4 regions of the Paenibacillus sp. FSL H8-0283 genome follow, and region 4 is predicted to be linked to each of the others. Evidence: a T-box and tRNA genes for the amino acid it is inferred to sense, from the RefSeq annotation. Region 4 holds a T-box; the other regions hold tRNA genes.

Region 1 (4,179 bases), 2.6 Mb from region 4:
ACAATCCGCTATTCTTGTTTGTTATTCCTGGTTGCGGTTTCTCTATGTAACTTACTATTATCGAGGAGGATGAAAGTAGTGAAATTCAAACTAAAAAAGACGATTAATGTTCTTTTGGCCTGTTTAACAGCCCTGCCTTTGATGTTAACCCCGACAAATGTGTCAGCAGCCAGCGATGCCAACATTAATTTGTCCTCGGAAAAACAGCTGATCAAGGGCTTTGGGGGCATTAACCTTCCTGCCTGGATTGGTGATCTGACTCCCGCTCAACGTGAAACTGCTTTTGGTAATGACCAGAATCAATTAGGCTTCTCCATTCTAAGGATCTACGTTGATCCAGATTCCAATAACTGGTATCGTGAAGTTGCCACAGCCAAACGAGCTATCGAAAAGGGTGCTATTGTATTTGCATCCCCATGGAATCCTCCAAGCAGCATGGTTGAAACGTTCAACCGCAATGGGGACACAAATGCCAAACGTCTGAAATACGACAAATATACCGCATATGCGCAACATCTGAACGACTTTGTAACCTACATGAAAAATAACGGCGTAGATCTGTATGCCATTTCTGTACAAAACGAACCGGATTATGCTCATGACTGGACTTGGTGGACTCCACAAGAGATCCTTCGATTCATGAAAGAAAATGCCGGGTCCATCCAAGGTACCAAAGTCATGGCGCCTGAATCCTTCCAGTACTTAAAGAACATATCCGACCCAATCCTGAATGATCCGCAGGCACTTGCCAACATGGACATTCTGGGAGCACATACGTATGGAACCCAGATTTCAAATTTTGCCTACCCTCTCTTTAAGCAAAAAGGAGCCGGTAAAGAACTGTGGATGACTGAAGTGTATGTTCCAAACAGTGACAACAACTCAGCAGACCGCTGGCCTGAAGCATTAGACGTTTCCTATCACATGCACAATGCCATGGTAGAAGGTGATTTCCAGGCCTACGTGTGGTGGTACATCCGCAGACAGTATGGTCCGATGAAAGAGGACGGTACCATAAGCAAACGCGGGTATAATATGGCTCATTTCTCTAAATTCGTGCGTCCAGGCTACCTGCGAGTCGATGCAACGAAAAATCCGGATACAAACACATTTGTCTCAGCCTATAAAGGTGATAACAAAGTCGTCGTCGTGGCAATTAACCGTGGAACTTCAGCCACAAGCCAAAAATTCGTTCTGCAAAATGGTAATGCCTCTACTGTGTCCTCATGGATTACGGACAGCAGTCGAAATCTGGCAAGCGGAACCTCGCTTAACGTATCCAATGGAGCCTTCACGGCACAGCTCCCGCCTCAGAGCGTAACAACGTTTGTTGCCAACGTTACTGGCGGAAATAGCGGCGGGAATACAGGCAGTGGCACTACGTATGAAGCCGAGACCGGAACGTCACTTACGGAAGCTACCATTGAAACAATCTACACCGGTTACACTGGGTCCGGGTATGTTAACTTCAATGCGATGACTGGTTCGGCCATTCAATGGAACGGCATTAATAACACGACAACAGGTACCAAAAACGTAAAGTTTCGTTATGCGCTGGAAAGCGGCACTCGGAACCTCGACATTTTTGTGAACGGAACCAAAGTCATTAGCAACGAGCCCTTTCCGGCTACGGGAAGCTGGTCCACTTGGGTTGAAAAAACAATACAGGTTCCCATGAACACGGGGACCAATACATTGAAAGTAGTTACCACCGGATCGGAAGGACCGAATATTGACAGCGTTAATGTTACCGCAGCACAATAAACGTTCCGTATGGCTGATGGAAGACATTTGCTGTACGTGCAGCTAAGCACTAACCTCTTGAATACTCATCACTAAAGTTAGTGTTATATCAAAAAATGCAAAAAAAGACTCCTTAAGCGTTAGCTTAAGGAGTCTTTTTATTAGATGCGGTCGAGAGGACTCGAACCTCCACGGGGGTTAGCCCACACGGACCTGAACCGTGCGCGTCTGCCAATTCCGCCACGACCGCATATTGTATCTCCGTCATCAATATCGGCGACAAGAAATAATATATCATGCGTAATCTATCATGTCAACACTGAAAGTAATAACAATAAAGCCCGAATCAGACGTCCATGTCGATTCGGGCTTTACCTTTAACTGCTGTTAATAGTTTGGTTCATTAAAACGGAAGCATACTACAAATTACAGCTTGGAAGGCCAGTTGCCATACCATGCATAACCGCCTCTTCTTTCTTTATCAATATCACTTAATTTGTATTTAACTACCCCGTCACGACCAATAAAGATTGGTTTATCCGTTCCGATCTCATAGAAGCGTGCCCAAATTGGTGCAGCTTTGGAATCAGCGATAATTTTACTATCTCCATTAGCTCTTTCATACTTGTAACCCGTAATTTTCACTTTGTTAAACCAAGCCTCCGCTCCTTTAATGGATGCGGTAATTTTAGCGTTAGCAGGTCTGGTTTTCAGAAATTTAACAATCGTTACACTCTCTCCAGCTGTCAGTGATGGCACTTCGTAGATTCTTGCGCTCGCTGGTTTAAGAGAGCTGGAATCATGTTGTTGTCCCCATGCTGTCAGCTTACCACCTGAAACGACCTGTGTATTCAGAATCGCCTCCACACCTTTGGCAACTGAATTTTTACTGCGGTTAGCAAGTGTGCTGTCGATAAATGAGAAATCACCTTTTCGTGCTGCTACTTCATCCAGCATGATCATTACATTAATCATGGCATCATCATTGTAAGTGATGTGCTTGTGGTATCCGGAGCTTTGGTAAACTTGTGGCCACCCGCCGTTTGAATACTGCATGTTGATCAAAAAGTTAATTCCTTTGATTGCAGCTGTGGAGTAACGCGGATCATTCGTCTTTTTAAATTCCTTCGCCAATCTTCTAATTTCTGAGTATGTAGCCTTGTTGTCTATCGTGGACTTTGCCCACTCTCCACTTGTCTGTTTATAATCTTTTCTCCAACCTCCATCCGGCAGCTGGTTCTTCAAAATATCAGAAATACTCGCTGTAGTACCCGACGCATCTGCAGCAGATACCGTCCCTACAGGGAGAACTGCCATTCCAACTACTGAGAACACCATCGTACATGCCAGGACAAAAGTAATTATTTTCTTCGCTTTCAAATGTAACACTCTCCTATGTTCGTTTTTATAAATCTTCCACTTCTACTTTACGTATGATATACGCCCCAAACCTCCTTTATTTGTATTTATCGCATAATAAAATCAATTTTAATCCAATATGTGGATTGGATAATCAGATAATATGCAAAAAATCGATTTTTGTCAATATATGCAACTTAATGAATATAATCTCTCTAATTCTACATAACGGGATAGTTCTTTTAACTCATGACAAACCTATTTATTTATCCAAATTCGTCTTAAACGAACCAATAATGACGTTTTTGTCATGAATGATACCCAAACTTGATCCCTTCTTTCATATAAAAACCTTAATTCCGCTAACATTGAGGTATTACGAAGGGTTTTAAATGGGTTTGACAATTACGCATTTATGCAATATAGTTTCAAATAGTTACAAAAACTTAATTATTCATTGCCGAGTTTCATGTTTGAAAACGGGGGAACCAATTTGGGTGAATTATTCTTATACATAGGAAATATAGGGAACCTTCTACCGAACCCTTAGCTAACTCCGTAGGCATCGAAGGGAGAACATTGATTTTGAAAAAACTGATTATCTCCATTTTTGGAGCAGCTGTATTATTTACATCCGGGGCAACAAGCACAGAGGCAAGCAGTATCAACTCCGTAGTGAACAACATGACAGGTATTCCTTACAAATGGGGTGGCACTACTGTAGCCGGCTTCGACTGTTCTGGTTTTATGAGATATCTTTTCAACAAATACAGCATTGAATTACCACGTACTTCGCAGCAGCAAGCCAAAGCAGGTACTCCCGTATCCAAGAGCAATGTTCGGACAGGTGATCTGGTGTTCTTTAATACAACAGGCAAAGGCATTTCACATACAGGTGTATATATCGGCGGCGGACAATTCGCTCATGCCTCCAGCAGTAAAGGTGTAAGCATCACGAAGTTATCGAATCCATACTTCAATGATCGTTATGTAACAGCACGTCGGGTAACTGGACAGTTTATGTATGATAAAATGTTAGGTAAAATGTGATTCACATACAAAAAGGCATCGGTTATT
Region 2 (4,179 bases), 3.3 Mb from region 4:
TTTCGGTAACAGCTCGCGAACAGTTCGCGTACCGCCTCAATTGTCACCGGATACCCCAAAGCACAAGCTTCACGGACAAACTGTCCGATAATATCATCAACCGGCTCCCATTCATCCACCAGCGTATCTCCAACATCAAAAAACAACCATTTCAATCCACCTACATCCGGCACGCCAATTCCTCCTTGTAAGCATAAAAAAGAAGACTCACCATCCTGCATGAGTCTCCTCAAACTTCCGTTTATCGATACATTCAATTATAACAGGCACCTTACACCTGAGCAATCACAAGCTATGGCATTAACCATTGAGGAGAAAGCCAACTTCCCCATTGAGCGAATATACAATCCGGTCTGCGCCCATGCCCCGATAGATGCCCTTAGGATGACTCTGCTCCGTAATGACGCACAGGGATTTCGATGTCCATGAACGGCAGATCTGTAAATAACGACAGGTCAGATTCAGGCTGTTCTCGAAAATAAACACGTTGCCTACGCTGCCCTGCGGCAAAAACCATTTTTGAGCTGCAGCCGTATTCATGCGAATGACATGTTCTACTCCGATTCTACGGAGTCTTCGCTCTTCCCCTGCACTGTTGGTTAGAACGGCAAACGGCATTTTTTTGTACATCAGCAATTTGATAAATTTACGTCCTGCTTCATTTGGAGCAGTCACTAAGATCATCTCAGTATCCATCATTCGTTCCTCCCTTGGCGTGAAAAGACAACAAAAAAGAAGCGTGGGGGACCAAGGCCTCCCGAACGCTTCTTAAATAACCCATGGCGAAAACACCATGAACCAGCGTACGGCTTGTTGCCTCTCCCTTTAACGCTTACGAGGTTAGCTGACGGATTCGGGCGCGAGAGTCGCCCTATTTCCGGCTGTCACCGGAAAATTCACCCCATGAATGCCCACTGTCCTGGACAGCGCATTCCGTTGGTTCCCCCGTTTCCCATTCATTAATGAATGGAAACTCAGCGATTAAAACATCGTTCGTATATCTTAAGGTAAGATCGAGCGATATTATCGTTTGTTTCGTTTTTCAAGTACAATTTAGTTTAAATTGAAATTACGTTATGAATCATACACCCGTGCCATGTCGGTGTAAAGTCCGCCCAGATCACCAAATCGGCAGATTTTTGCCAATTCCTATCCATAATAACGCTTACAACAAAGTTATACTCTATCTATCTCTTCAAGGCTATCTAATTCTCACTCTGGCGTAAATCACTTCGCAATTCATTCACGTATTCTGCACAACTTGCCTGTTTTGATTCTTTTAACACCATATTAGTTTTGCAATATTTAATTGCAACCAATATAATAGAAGATATAAGAGTAAATAAATGGAGGCGATTTAGATGACAGTCTACGATTACAAAGTGAATACCCTTCGCGGTCAAGAAGTTGAAATGTCCGACTACCGTGACAAAGTGCTCCTGATTGTGAATACGGCAAGCTCATGCGGCCTTACCCCTCAATTCAAAGGTCTGCAAGAATTGCAAGACAAGTTTCAAGATGCTCCATTTGAAGTGCTTGGTTTCCCAAGTAACCAGTTTGCACAGGAAAAAGGATCTTCCGACGATATTGCCGAGTTCTGTCAGATGAATTATGGCGTGAGTTTCCCCATGTTTGAGAAAATTGATGTGAACGGCTCAAGCGCTCACCCTCTTTTCCAACACCTTAGCACAGAGGCTCCTGGCCTGCTCGGCTCCAAAGCAATCAAATGGAATTTCACCAAATTCCTCGTGGATCAGAACGGACAGGTCATTAAACGTTATGCTCCCAAAACAACACCGGACAAGATTGAAGAAGATATCAAGAACTTACTTCAAAAATAATACACAGGCCACCCGTAGCCGGAAGGTAGAGCAGCATTGCCCCGGTAATGGGTGGCCTTTTTTCCTCAACTTTGATGTCATACTGTTCGAAAAAGACAAAAAAAAGAAGCTTCCCATTAATGGAAAGCTTCTTTTTAATCGTTCATATGATGCGGTCGAGAGGACTCGAACCTCCACGGGCATACGCCCACTACCCCCTCAAGATAGCGTGTCTGCCATTCCACCACGACCGCATGTCGTAAATAATCGGCAACAGAATTGATTATACCGGGTTCAGAACTAAAAGTAAAGTATTTTTTAATACTTCTTTTTCAGCTAGGCATTTTCATCAAAAATCGCATAATCTCGTCATCTTTACCCATGAACTGCATATGATTAGATTTGATCCCCTCTTTTTCGGTAAGAGCCGATCTTTTTGATTCATTTATATATAGTCCTCCATGAACTTCACCACATAAATAACACAATAAGTTATATAAAATAACACAAATATTAAATTCCAGATTTAATCCATTAATTTTCACGGATACTATTGACAAAAAGCGGACATTTATGGGATGATAACTATCATATAATTCGGATTTTTAAACATAAAGCAAACAAAAAGGAATATAAATGTCACTTTAAGTGACATTTAACGAACACAGGAGGCGAATGATTGTGAACCGTGGGAATAAGCTGCTCGATTATGTCAAACTGCTTGATTCCTCTATTCAGGTTGGAGGGTTCACCCATTCCTTCGGCATGGATATCCATATCAGGGAGGGTACCATTCGTAATGCTGAAGATCTCGAATCATTCATGCGTTGTCAGTTGCATCCGAGCATCGTTCGTCTTGAAGGTATGGCCATCAAAGGTATCTATACTGCAGCAGATCACAAGGATACATGGCGGATAGCTCTTATCGACAAGCTTGTCCATGTTCAGCGAACCCCTGGAGATCTCAGAGAACAAGCTGCCGCCATGGGTAAACGATTGATCAGACTTGCACGAGCTCTGCACCCCTGGATTGAATTCAGCCAGCTCGAACAGATCTTTGCCAAATACGATTCGGTTGGCTGCCTCTCTACTGTTCATGCCTGGATTAACCACCACCTCGACATCCCGGTCGAAGAGGCGGTCCTTGGTTACCTGCATTCAGCCATGAATGCCTGCATAACCGAAGCCTCCAAAGTCATTCCCCTGAACAACGATACAACCAAGGATCTGATGGTCCGCCTGGCCACAGATCTGGAGAATGAATGGAAGACCGTCAGCGCCTCGGCTGCGGATGGACTGGCACAGCCAACCTCGATGTCCATGAAATCGTTTTTCCCCAGTTTCCATATGCTCGGAGCTGGACTTCATGCCTACAGGGCCTAATCCTCTTCCTCCTCATGCCTGCTCCCCTTCATTCAAAAAAACTAAAAAACACGCGGCAACCTCCTTGCCGACGTGTTTTTTGTCATTTTATTTGTTTTATTTACGTATTTACGCCATTTATAATCACAAAATACACTTTTTTCCGTCTTTTTTAATTGTTAGATGACGAATTTACGTATATAATAAAACATACAGCTCGCATTTCTATATATTCTACATGAAGAAAGAGCGGCTGAATACTACATTCTAACCAGGGGTGAACCCTTTTGAACAAGAAAAAACCAGTTACTCCGTTCGGATGGGCCATCAAACGACGGCTAACCGAACTTCAAGTGGACCAGAAGACCTTTTGTGAACAGCATGGCATCCCACCCTATCGTTTATCCAATCTCATTCACGGCACACGCAAAGCAACCCGATTCAGGCACCTGGTCGCTGATATTTTGGATATTCCAGATGAACTGAGATAAGATTTCTGCCAAAGGAGGGTCTCATCCATGAGACATGTTACATCCGATCTGGAGAGGCTATCGTTCCAGTCCATACGTCACCAGCTCATCATCGTTGATGACAATTGGATTATCCAAAGTTGTAACCGTGCCTGGCAACAGGGACTTGGTCAATGCTCACCAAACCCGGATATACACAGTAGTCATAGACATTACCTGCATCTGACGGAAGCCTGGGCAAAACGAGGCAAGAACGCTAACATGGCACTTGTCGCACAGAATTTGAAAGAACGCGGAATACCCTTTAATCGAAATCATACATATGACATCTGCGTGTATACTGTATACAACGAAAAGAGGTGGTTTCGTGTAGAACTCACCCCTCTATCTTATGCAAATTCAATTCTGGATACCGATCTCGCTTTAATTGCACACATGGATATTACCGAACAAAGAAAGACAGAACACCAATTGAAAAAGGCATTGTCTGAAGTGCGCACATTGCGCGGACTGCTGCCTATTTGCGC
Region 3 (4,179 bases), 2.7 Mb from region 4:
TTGTAACCGGTAATCCCGGCACTTGAAAGTACCCCGTTGTTTATTGTAGTATTTGGTTAAAAAAAATCGGAGGAAATATGCCTAATCAACCAGAACAACATTCCATCCAGGCGTGGTCTCTGATCAACCGTAAATACTTGGGAAAAGGCGTCCGTGTTAAACGATTCCGAAAACCGACACGCTGTCAAATCCGCAATCGTGTTCTTCTTGCCGTGCTGATGGCCAATGATATCAAGTTGTCCCAGCTTGCTGAAGACCTCTCCATCTCTTCACGCAGTGTCAGTGCGTGGGTATATGAAGGACGGATACCCGGCAGTACCAATTTGGACAAGACTTGCCAATTACTCGGCTACCCGCGTCATATTCTCTTCAATGAAGAAGTTGTGCGTAATAGCCCTGTCATATGTCAACCCGAGTCATCTCGCTTCATGAAGCGTACGGTGACCCGTTCTCCGGTTAGTAACCGTATTTTGACAGGCTTGTGTATGGTCCATGATCTGTCGGTGACAGATGTCAGCCACTGGATCGGGGTTCATCCCGGCACTTTCCGCAAATGGCTGCATCAGGGAACACTGCCTTCTGCTGCATTTCAGGAACAAGCGGAGCAATTTTTCCGTATCCCGAAAACTATTTTGTTCGCAGATGTCATCTTGAAAGATCGTCGCAACAACTAAATAAGCGAACAGCCAAAGGCTCTGATCTCCCCATAGGGAGGCCAGAGCCTTTTTTAAAATAAAATGCATGCCTTCTCTCTCGGACTTGAAGCACTGTTCTGGCTATTCCATCAGAAATGTCAGATAACCTACCCTTTTTCGTCTTTTGCTCCCAAGGAGAGCCATCACAGCCCGCTACAAGTGAAGTTAATGCATTTCATCATGATCATTCTCTCTAAAAGGTCATCCTAATCTCGTGTTTAACACTTCATTAATATATCTCAATCCGGTATATCGAGGACGAAGCGTATGCGCTGTGTTGAATGCATGTTCCACCATCTCCGGGGTTACACCGAGTTGCTCAGTAGTCACAGGGCCACCTACTTGTTCCAACCATGCGATGAGCTGAGAAGCCTCCGGCAATTGATCATATATCCCAAACACCGGTTCACCCGATGTCTGTGCAAGTTCTTTATATTTCACCGTAAGCAATGCACAAGCTACGCCAACTTTGGCACCATGCAGAACCGTCCTTTCTCCCGCTTGCATCAGATCCATCTCCAAAATATGGGACAGATGATGCTCACCTCCGGATGCCGAACGGGAATGGTCAATGATCAGCATGGAGATACCGGAAACAATTAAGGCGTCCATTAATACAGCTACTCCCTCTGCTCGCCCCTCCGCAATCGCTTGTACATGATCTATGCAGGTATTCAGCGCTTCTTCTGTCATCCGATAAGCAACCGGACAGAACGGTTCCCCGCCCAGATCACGAGAAACAATCCAATCTGCAAGGGAAGTATATTTGCCAAGCATATCTCCGAATCCGGCAGCCGTCATCACTTGGGGAGCTTGCTCCAGGATATTCATATCGGCAAAAATGGCTTCAGGCGGAACAGCCTGAAATGTCTGTTTGATTCCGCTTACAATTAAGGGTGCACCAGCAGAGGTAAAGCCATCTACTGAAGCCGCTGTCGGTATCGACAGAAAGGGCTTATTCATTTTGGAACAAACAAATCTCACCAGATCATGAATGGTACCTGAACCCACCGCAATTACAGCCTGACTTTCGAGTCTCACACCCAACATAACCTGCACAATAGCTGCTTCATCCGCAATGATATCCCCCGTGCGATTCTCCGGTAGAGCGATCTCATCCACATGCATTCCCGCTTCGCGAATACTACTCAGCACATCAGATCCGGCGGCCCGAAACGTATGTCGATCATAAACAACCGTCACTTGACGATATCCTTGCTCAGACAAATAACCCGGTAACCTCTGAATGGCCCCAGCTTCCAGATGTATCAGCATATCCACCACTCGGTGTTGATGACCGCAAGCACACTGTTGTGCTTCCTCATTCCATGCTGCAATTCGTTCGTTCATATTCATTCGCTCTTACCCTCCCATATGAGATATCATGCATAATTAACGGGTTAAAACCACAAGATAAAAAAGGAAATAAAATGTGATGATTTTCCTGATCACACTTTACTGCCTGTACCCAATATTTGCAAATCCATATCTCACATTTCCAAGTAGGTGAAGCAATGAAATTAACGAAAGAATTAGGAATTTCGCTCGGATTTCTCGCTGGAACCACTTTTGGCAGCGGTATCGCTTTTTTGTTTCGTCTCCAGTCGGTTGAAGTGGTTGCCAGTGTAACGCTATTTGGTATTGCAGGAGCCATTGCCGGGATCATCACGGCAGTCATTCTGCGCCAGCGGCAACATTAGCATTAGCATGCTGGTAGCAAAATGTAGGCTTCACACGAATGATCCACAAAACAAAAAAAGGTTCGTGAATTGCCCTAGAGCAACTCACGAACCTTTTTTTGTTAGATGCGGTCGAGAGGACTCGAACCTCCACGGGGGTTAGCCCACACGGACCTGAACCGTGCGCGTCTGCCAATTCCGCCACGACCGCATAATATGTATCTCCTCATCCATCGATGAAAAGCGTTCCGGTGAAACAATTCCTTGTTTTACCGTAATTCAGAGTATACATGCTCCAAAATAAAAATGCAACTTCTTTTTTTATTCATTCACGAAAAGGACATATGTCCTTTTTTCTCAACTTCAAACACCCTATCGTAGCATTAAACAACAAATATACCATCCATAAGAATGCAAAAATGAAGGAGAGATCCACCTTGAAAACAACCCATCTGTGCTTTATCGGTGCCGGGTTTCATGCATCCACGAATATTTACCCTTCTGTTGTTGAAGCCGGAGCGCAGATCCAGGCCATTGCCACACGCAGTATGGAACGCTCTGAAGCAACTCTGCTGCGATTTGGCAGCAACGGACAAGCGTATGACAATGCTCAGCTTATGTTGCAGCAGGAACTCTGTGACGGAGTCGTTGTGGTCGCCCAGCCTGTTGATCAGACCGCTCTTGTTCTCGAATGCATTCGGGCTGGCAAGAATGTATACGTGGATAAGCCGCTCGGATGGAACGCAGCGGAAGCCGCCACTGTAGCAGAAGCTGCCGAGCAGGCTGGCGTCGTTGTCATGGTCGGTTTTATGAAACGTTATGCCCCCATATACATGAAGCTGAAGGAGCTAATTGATAGTGGTTCGCTAGGTAAGGTACGTTCATTCCAGATGAAATTTGCTGTAGACAGTACCCCATTTTGCAAGGATGAGGAACAGTTCATGAAGCTCGCTGCCATTCATATGGTCGATCTGATGCGTTACTTATTCGGAGAAGCAATACGAGTTACAGGCACAACCGTGAAGGACGGGGAACACATTAATCAAAGTATTTCCCTTGTATTTGAGAATAGCGTAGTAGGTAGCGCTTATTTTACCGGCATGAGTGCTTGGTCACGGGAAAGTGAAAGTGTACTCGTCACCTTTGACAACGGATTTGCGTCAGCTGAAGAGATCAACACACTTACTGTTCATCAATCCCGAAGCTCGACCAGCCTTCCTTGGAAATCTCTCGAGGAGCAAGATACTGTATTTACACCTTCCGGATCTCCCATGTCCGGAGCTTATCGGGACCTTTATCTACGCGGGTTTGTTGGTGAAATGGCGCACTTCATCGCGTGTTGCCAGAATCAGACTGTCCCACATTCCAGCGCCAGGGATAATATTGCAACGATGGCTCTATGTGACTCCATTCTATCGTCACTGAAGTAGCGTATATACGCTCATCATCATATTTTATACATCCAGCGAAGAGCCTGAAACCCGGGCTCTTTTTTTATCTTATAGACATCAACACATCTGCCTTCGACTATAATTAGGGTTTATAATCTGCATCATAAGTGATATGCTCTTTCATGAACTATACGTACGTTATGTAATATAACCACCCAAATAGATACTATAGAAAATCACCGTAAAGTGGAGGTGTACTTATAATGAAAAAGGACGCGACCAAGCTATGTCCCGCGCCATACGGCTGTTCCGTGGAAGTTACCCTCAGTGTGATCGGAGGCAAATGGAAAGGTGCCATTTTGTATCATTTATTCTCTGGTCCTTTGAGATTTAACGAGATCCGAAAATTGTTTC
Region 4 (4,179 bases):
GGATGAACTATTCCGAGCCGGTGAGATTAACCGGCAACAATATTAACGAGTTTGCCTGGAACGGCAATGACCTTGCGAATGGTCTTGCCTTCCAGCGCCTGCTTAACAGGTGCCAGCTCCATCGTAAAGTCCTGCATACCCTGTGCATCCAGATCCTTCGCGATCGTAGCACGAGTTACAATTTTACCATTTACCTGAACAACGATTTCTACTTCCGCATCCACTGTCATGGACTCATCATATTCAGGCCAAGCCACGTAAGAGATCCCACCTTCGTGACCTAAACGGCTCCACAGTTCCTCTGCCATATGCGGTGCCAGTGGTGACAACAGCTGCACAAATTTCTCCATCGCTTCACGAGGCAGTGTGTCTGCTTTGTATGCATCGTTGATGAAAATCATCAGCTGGCTGATGGATGTGTTGAAGCGCAGATGTTCCAGATCATCCGTAACCTTTTTGATCGTTTTGTGAGCAGTCCGTTTGAACTCATCCGTTCCACCGTCCACCGTAATCTTGTCATTGATGGCTCCTGTGTCTTCGTTAATGAAGAGACGCCATACACGTGACAGGAAGCGGTGCATGCCTTCAACCCCGTTTGCATTCCACGGTTTTGTCGCTTCCAATGGTCCCATGAACATCTCGTACAGACGCAATGTATCTGCACCGAATTCATTGACGATTTCATCCGGATTAATGACATTACCACGTGATTTACTCATTTTCTCATTATTGGTACCCAGGATCATACCTTGGTTCACCAGTTTGTGGAAAGGCTCTTTAGTCTCCACAACACCCAGATCATACAGCACTTTGTGCCAGAAACGAGCGTACAGCAAGTGAAGTACTGCGTGCTCTGCTCCGCCAATGTACAGATCAACTGGCAGCCACTGCTGCTGTTTCTCCTTGGAGATCAGTTCCATGTCATTGTGCGGATCGATAAAGCGCAGGTAATACCAGCAACTACCCGCCCATTGTGGCATGGTATTGGTCTCGCGACGTGCCTTCATTCCCGTTTCCGGATCTATCGTATTCACCCACTCCGTAACATTCGCCAGTGGTGATTCTCCTGTACCCGAAGGTTTGATCTGGTCGATATCAGGCAGCAGCAGTGGAAGTTGATCCTCCGGTACGGTCTTCATCGTTCCGTCTTCCAGATGCAGAATCGGGATTGGCTCACCCCAGTAACGCTGACGGCTGAACAGCCAATCGCGCAGACGATAGGTTACTTTTCCTTGTCCTTTACCGTTCTCTTCCAACCAATCAATCATCTTGGCAACCGCTTCTTCATTGTTCAGTCCGTTCAAGAAATCGGAATTCACATGCGCGCCATCACCTGAAAATGCCTCTTGTGTAACGTCTCCACCTTGAATAACCTCGATGATATCCAGACCGAACTGCTTAGCAAATTCCCAGTCGCGTGCATCATGACCCGGAACTGCCATAACCGCACCTGTACCGTAACCTGCAAGAACGTAATCAGCAATCCAGATCGGCAGTTTTGCACCATTAACAGGGTTGATTGCATAAGCGCCAGTGAATACACCTGTTTTGTCTTTGGCCAAATCTGTACGTTCCAGATCACTCTTACGAGAAGCCTGCTCCTGATAAGCCTGAATAGCTTCACGTTGGTCATCGGTTGTAATTGCTTCTACCAACTCATGTTCCGGAGCCAGTACTGCAAAGCTCGCACCGAACAATGTGTCCGCACGGGTAGTGAACACCTTGATAACTTCCTCGCGACCCTCAATGGCAAATACAACTTCCGCCCCTGTCGATTTACCGATCCAGTTGCGCTGCATATCCTTGATGCTTTCAGACCAATCCAACTCTTCCAGGTCTTCCAACAGACGCTCTGCATACTCGGTAATTCTCAGAACCCATTGACGCATCGGTTTGCGTACAACCGGATGTCCTCCGCGTTCACTCTTGCCATCAATAACCTCTTCATTAGCAAGTACCGTTCCAAGGGCTTCACACCAGTTAACTGCAACTTCATCCACATAAGCCAGACCTTTGTTGTACAGCTGAATAAAGATCCATTGCGTCCATTTATAGTATTCAGGGTCCGTTGTGCTGATCTCACGATCCCAGTCATAGGAGAAACCAAGCGATTTGATCTGGCGACGGAAATTGTCAATATTACGGAATGTAATATCCCGTGGATGTTCACCTGTATCCAGTGCATGCTGCTCAGCAGGCAGACCGAAAGCATCCCAACCCATGGGGTGCAATACGTTGTAACCGCGCATACGTTTGTAACGGGAAACGATATCCGTTGCCGTATATCCTTCCGGGTGACCTACGTGCAGACCTGAACCGGATGGATAAGGGAACATATCCAGTGCATAAAATTTCGGTTTAGCAGGGTCCTCACCCGTTTTAAACGTTTTATTTGCATCCCAATATTGCTGCCAACTTTTTTCCATGACTTGTGGCTGATAGCCGTGTTTCGGCTGGTTATTCTCACTCATCTATTGTTCCTCCTTCAGGTTATTCACTTTAGCTTTAATTGCAACAAAAAAACCTCAGCATCCCGTAGCGTTTGCAGCGCTAGGGACGAGAGGTTGAATTCCCGTGGTACCACCCTAGTTAGCGGACGAACGTGCTTCGTCATCCACTCCCTTTGGACCTGTAACGGCGGTTAACCGATGCGGATTTCCATTCCTGAACCCAAGCTTTATACAAGCAGGTTAAACAGAATGGTGTAATCACCGCATTTCTCCAAGGCGAGTTCGCAAATCACTGTCAACCGGCTTGCACCAACCGCCGGCTCTCTGTTATGTACAGGAATTACTACTGATCCTTATCATCGAAATATGTATACAATATCGGGACCATTATATAAAAAAGCAAGCACAAAGTCAATATTACACGTTATAATCACCCTTTTAAGTCACACGGTTCGTACCGTTCAATAATACTCGTTGCTGTTCAGGATAACCGAAAACGCTCAATGCCTTCCTCCAGATTATGAATGGTCCAATTCACATGTTCCTGATTATCATATTGACGATAAGCGCACTCAATGCGCAGCACCAGATCAAAGTACAAGTCATAGAGACTTCTTCTTTTCAGCTCACTTTCAGTCGTAATCTCATGCCCATACCCTTTCACAAAACCAGGCGTATAGTTAAAATGACTGAAATAATGCTCCATCAGAGGATCTGCCCACAGTGAACGTTCAAAATCAATAATCGCTGTGATTCGACCCGCGTCCACTAGTACATTGCCATCCCACAGATCCCAACTGATAAGCACAGGTTCTTTGACATCGTCCAGCACATCCGATTTCTCTTCAATCAGGCGTCTCAATTCAGGGTAATCGATCGAAAATGTAATCCCGGCTTCTTCTCCGTCGGTAAGAATGTCATCCATCAGATTCATAAATGCTTCTTTCCATGTGGAATATCGCTGTTTTTGCTCCGAGAAATATCCAAACTTCTCACCCTTGATTTCATTAATTCGACGATTGTACCGACCCAGCTGGTGTTCAATGACTCCCTGCTCTTCCGCAGAATATTGATCCTTGACCTGATTATAGGGCGCTCCAGACATGTACTCCATGATAAAATAACGCGCTGAAGCCATAGTTAACGAATCATCATAAGCCAACACTTGGGGTACGGGAACATCCTGTAGCTCCGTAATGAGGCGTAGTGCCTCAACTTCGGCAATCATGAGATCCTGTTCACAGCGCATCAGATTTGTCGAAGCTGACGGTGCAATTTTGAGTACCACTCGCTGTGCGTCACTCAGTTTAATGAGATATGCATGATTGGCCCAGCCATCCACCATTTCCTTGTAGTCCTGTATACTTGCAGAGAAATGCTGCTCTATTATGGCATTCAACTGTTCTGACGAAAGTCTTGTTTTATATGTACTTTCCATTTTTACACCTCACATTGACAATTGATTTATCTTCTCAGAAAACGCTTTCTATCCGACTATTATCGCCTCCTTTACTTTAACTGGCAATACTTTTTGTCACGTGATTATGTCTTTTCTTGCATTCCTTTATCCTATTTAAGACTATTGCTATTCATTCTCCATAAAAAATCAAACAAAAAACTGCCCTTATGCACCATAAGGACAGTTCTCATTATTCGCTCTTACTTCACAGCCACGTAGAACAAGCGCTGTGCGCTGTCTCCGGCCTCTTTCCATTCAAAATCCGCATAT

What was found. A T-box is a leader RNA that pairs with one kind of tRNA and senses whether it is charged. The one in region 4 lies ahead of leuS (leucine--tRNA ligase), so its partner is inferred to be a tRNA-Leu.
Region 1: it encodes a tRNA-Leu, which carries the amino acid that the T-box ahead of leuS (leucine--tRNA ligase) is inferred to sense. The anticodon was not compared.
Region 2: it encodes a tRNA-Leu, which carries the amino acid that the T-box ahead of leuS (leucine--tRNA ligase) is inferred to sense. The anticodon was not compared.
Region 3: it encodes a tRNA-Leu, which carries the amino acid that the T-box ahead of leuS (leucine--tRNA ligase) is inferred to sense. The anticodon was not compared.

What each region holds. Positions count from the first base shown of each region.
Region 1 covers NZ_CP150295.1:2,350,741-2,354,919, reverse strand. The annotation lists gene MHI52_RS10765 (carbohydrate-binding protein) at 70-1,764, shown strand; tRNA gene MHI52_RS10760 (tRNA-Leu) at 1,910-1,993, opposite strand; gene pelA (pectate lyase) at 2,170-3,132, opposite strand; cyclic di-AMP (ydaO/yuaA leader) riboswitch at 3,551-3,682, shown strand; gene MHI52_RS10750 (C40 family peptidase) at 3,688-4,152, shown strand.
Region 2 covers NZ_CP150295.1:1,662,415-1,666,593, reverse strand. The annotation lists gene MHI52_RS07420 (HAD family hydrolase) at 1-173, opposite strand, end outside; gene MHI52_RS07415 (hypothetical protein) at 301-699, opposite strand; cyclic di-AMP (ydaO/yuaA leader) riboswitch at 815-990, opposite strand; gene MHI52_RS07410 (glutathione peroxidase) at 1,362-1,841, shown strand; tRNA gene MHI52_RS07405 (tRNA-Leu) at 1,992-2,074, opposite strand; gene MHI52_RS07400 (urease accessory protein UreF) at 2,502-3,203, shown strand; gene MHI52_RS07395 (hypothetical protein) at 3,470-3,673, shown strand; gene MHI52_RS07390 (hypothetical protein) at 3,701-4,179, shown strand, end outside.
Region 3 covers NZ_CP150295.1:2,264,754-2,268,932, reverse strand. The annotation lists gene MHI52_RS10320 (helix-turn-helix transcriptional regulator) at 78-674, shown strand; gene MHI52_RS10315 (sn-glycerol-1-phosphate dehydrogenase) at 897-2,051, opposite strand; gene MHI52_RS10310 (hypothetical protein) at 2,210-2,395, shown strand; tRNA gene MHI52_RS10305 (tRNA-Leu) at 2,502-2,585, opposite strand; gene MHI52_RS10300 (Gfo/Idh/MocA family protein) at 2,812-3,804, shown strand; gene MHI52_RS10295 (helix-turn-helix domain-containing protein) at 4,029-4,179, shown strand, end outside.
Region 4 covers NZ_CP150295.1:4,940,954-4,945,132, forward strand. The annotation lists gene comER (late competence protein ComER) at 1-46, shown strand, start outside; gene leuS (leucine--tRNA ligase) at 27-2,471, opposite strand; T-box leader at 2,550-2,819, opposite strand; gene MHI52_RS21960 (phosphotransferase family protein) at 2,932-3,888, opposite strand; gene MHI52_RS21965 (class I SAM-dependent methyltransferase) at 4,110-4,179, opposite strand, start outside.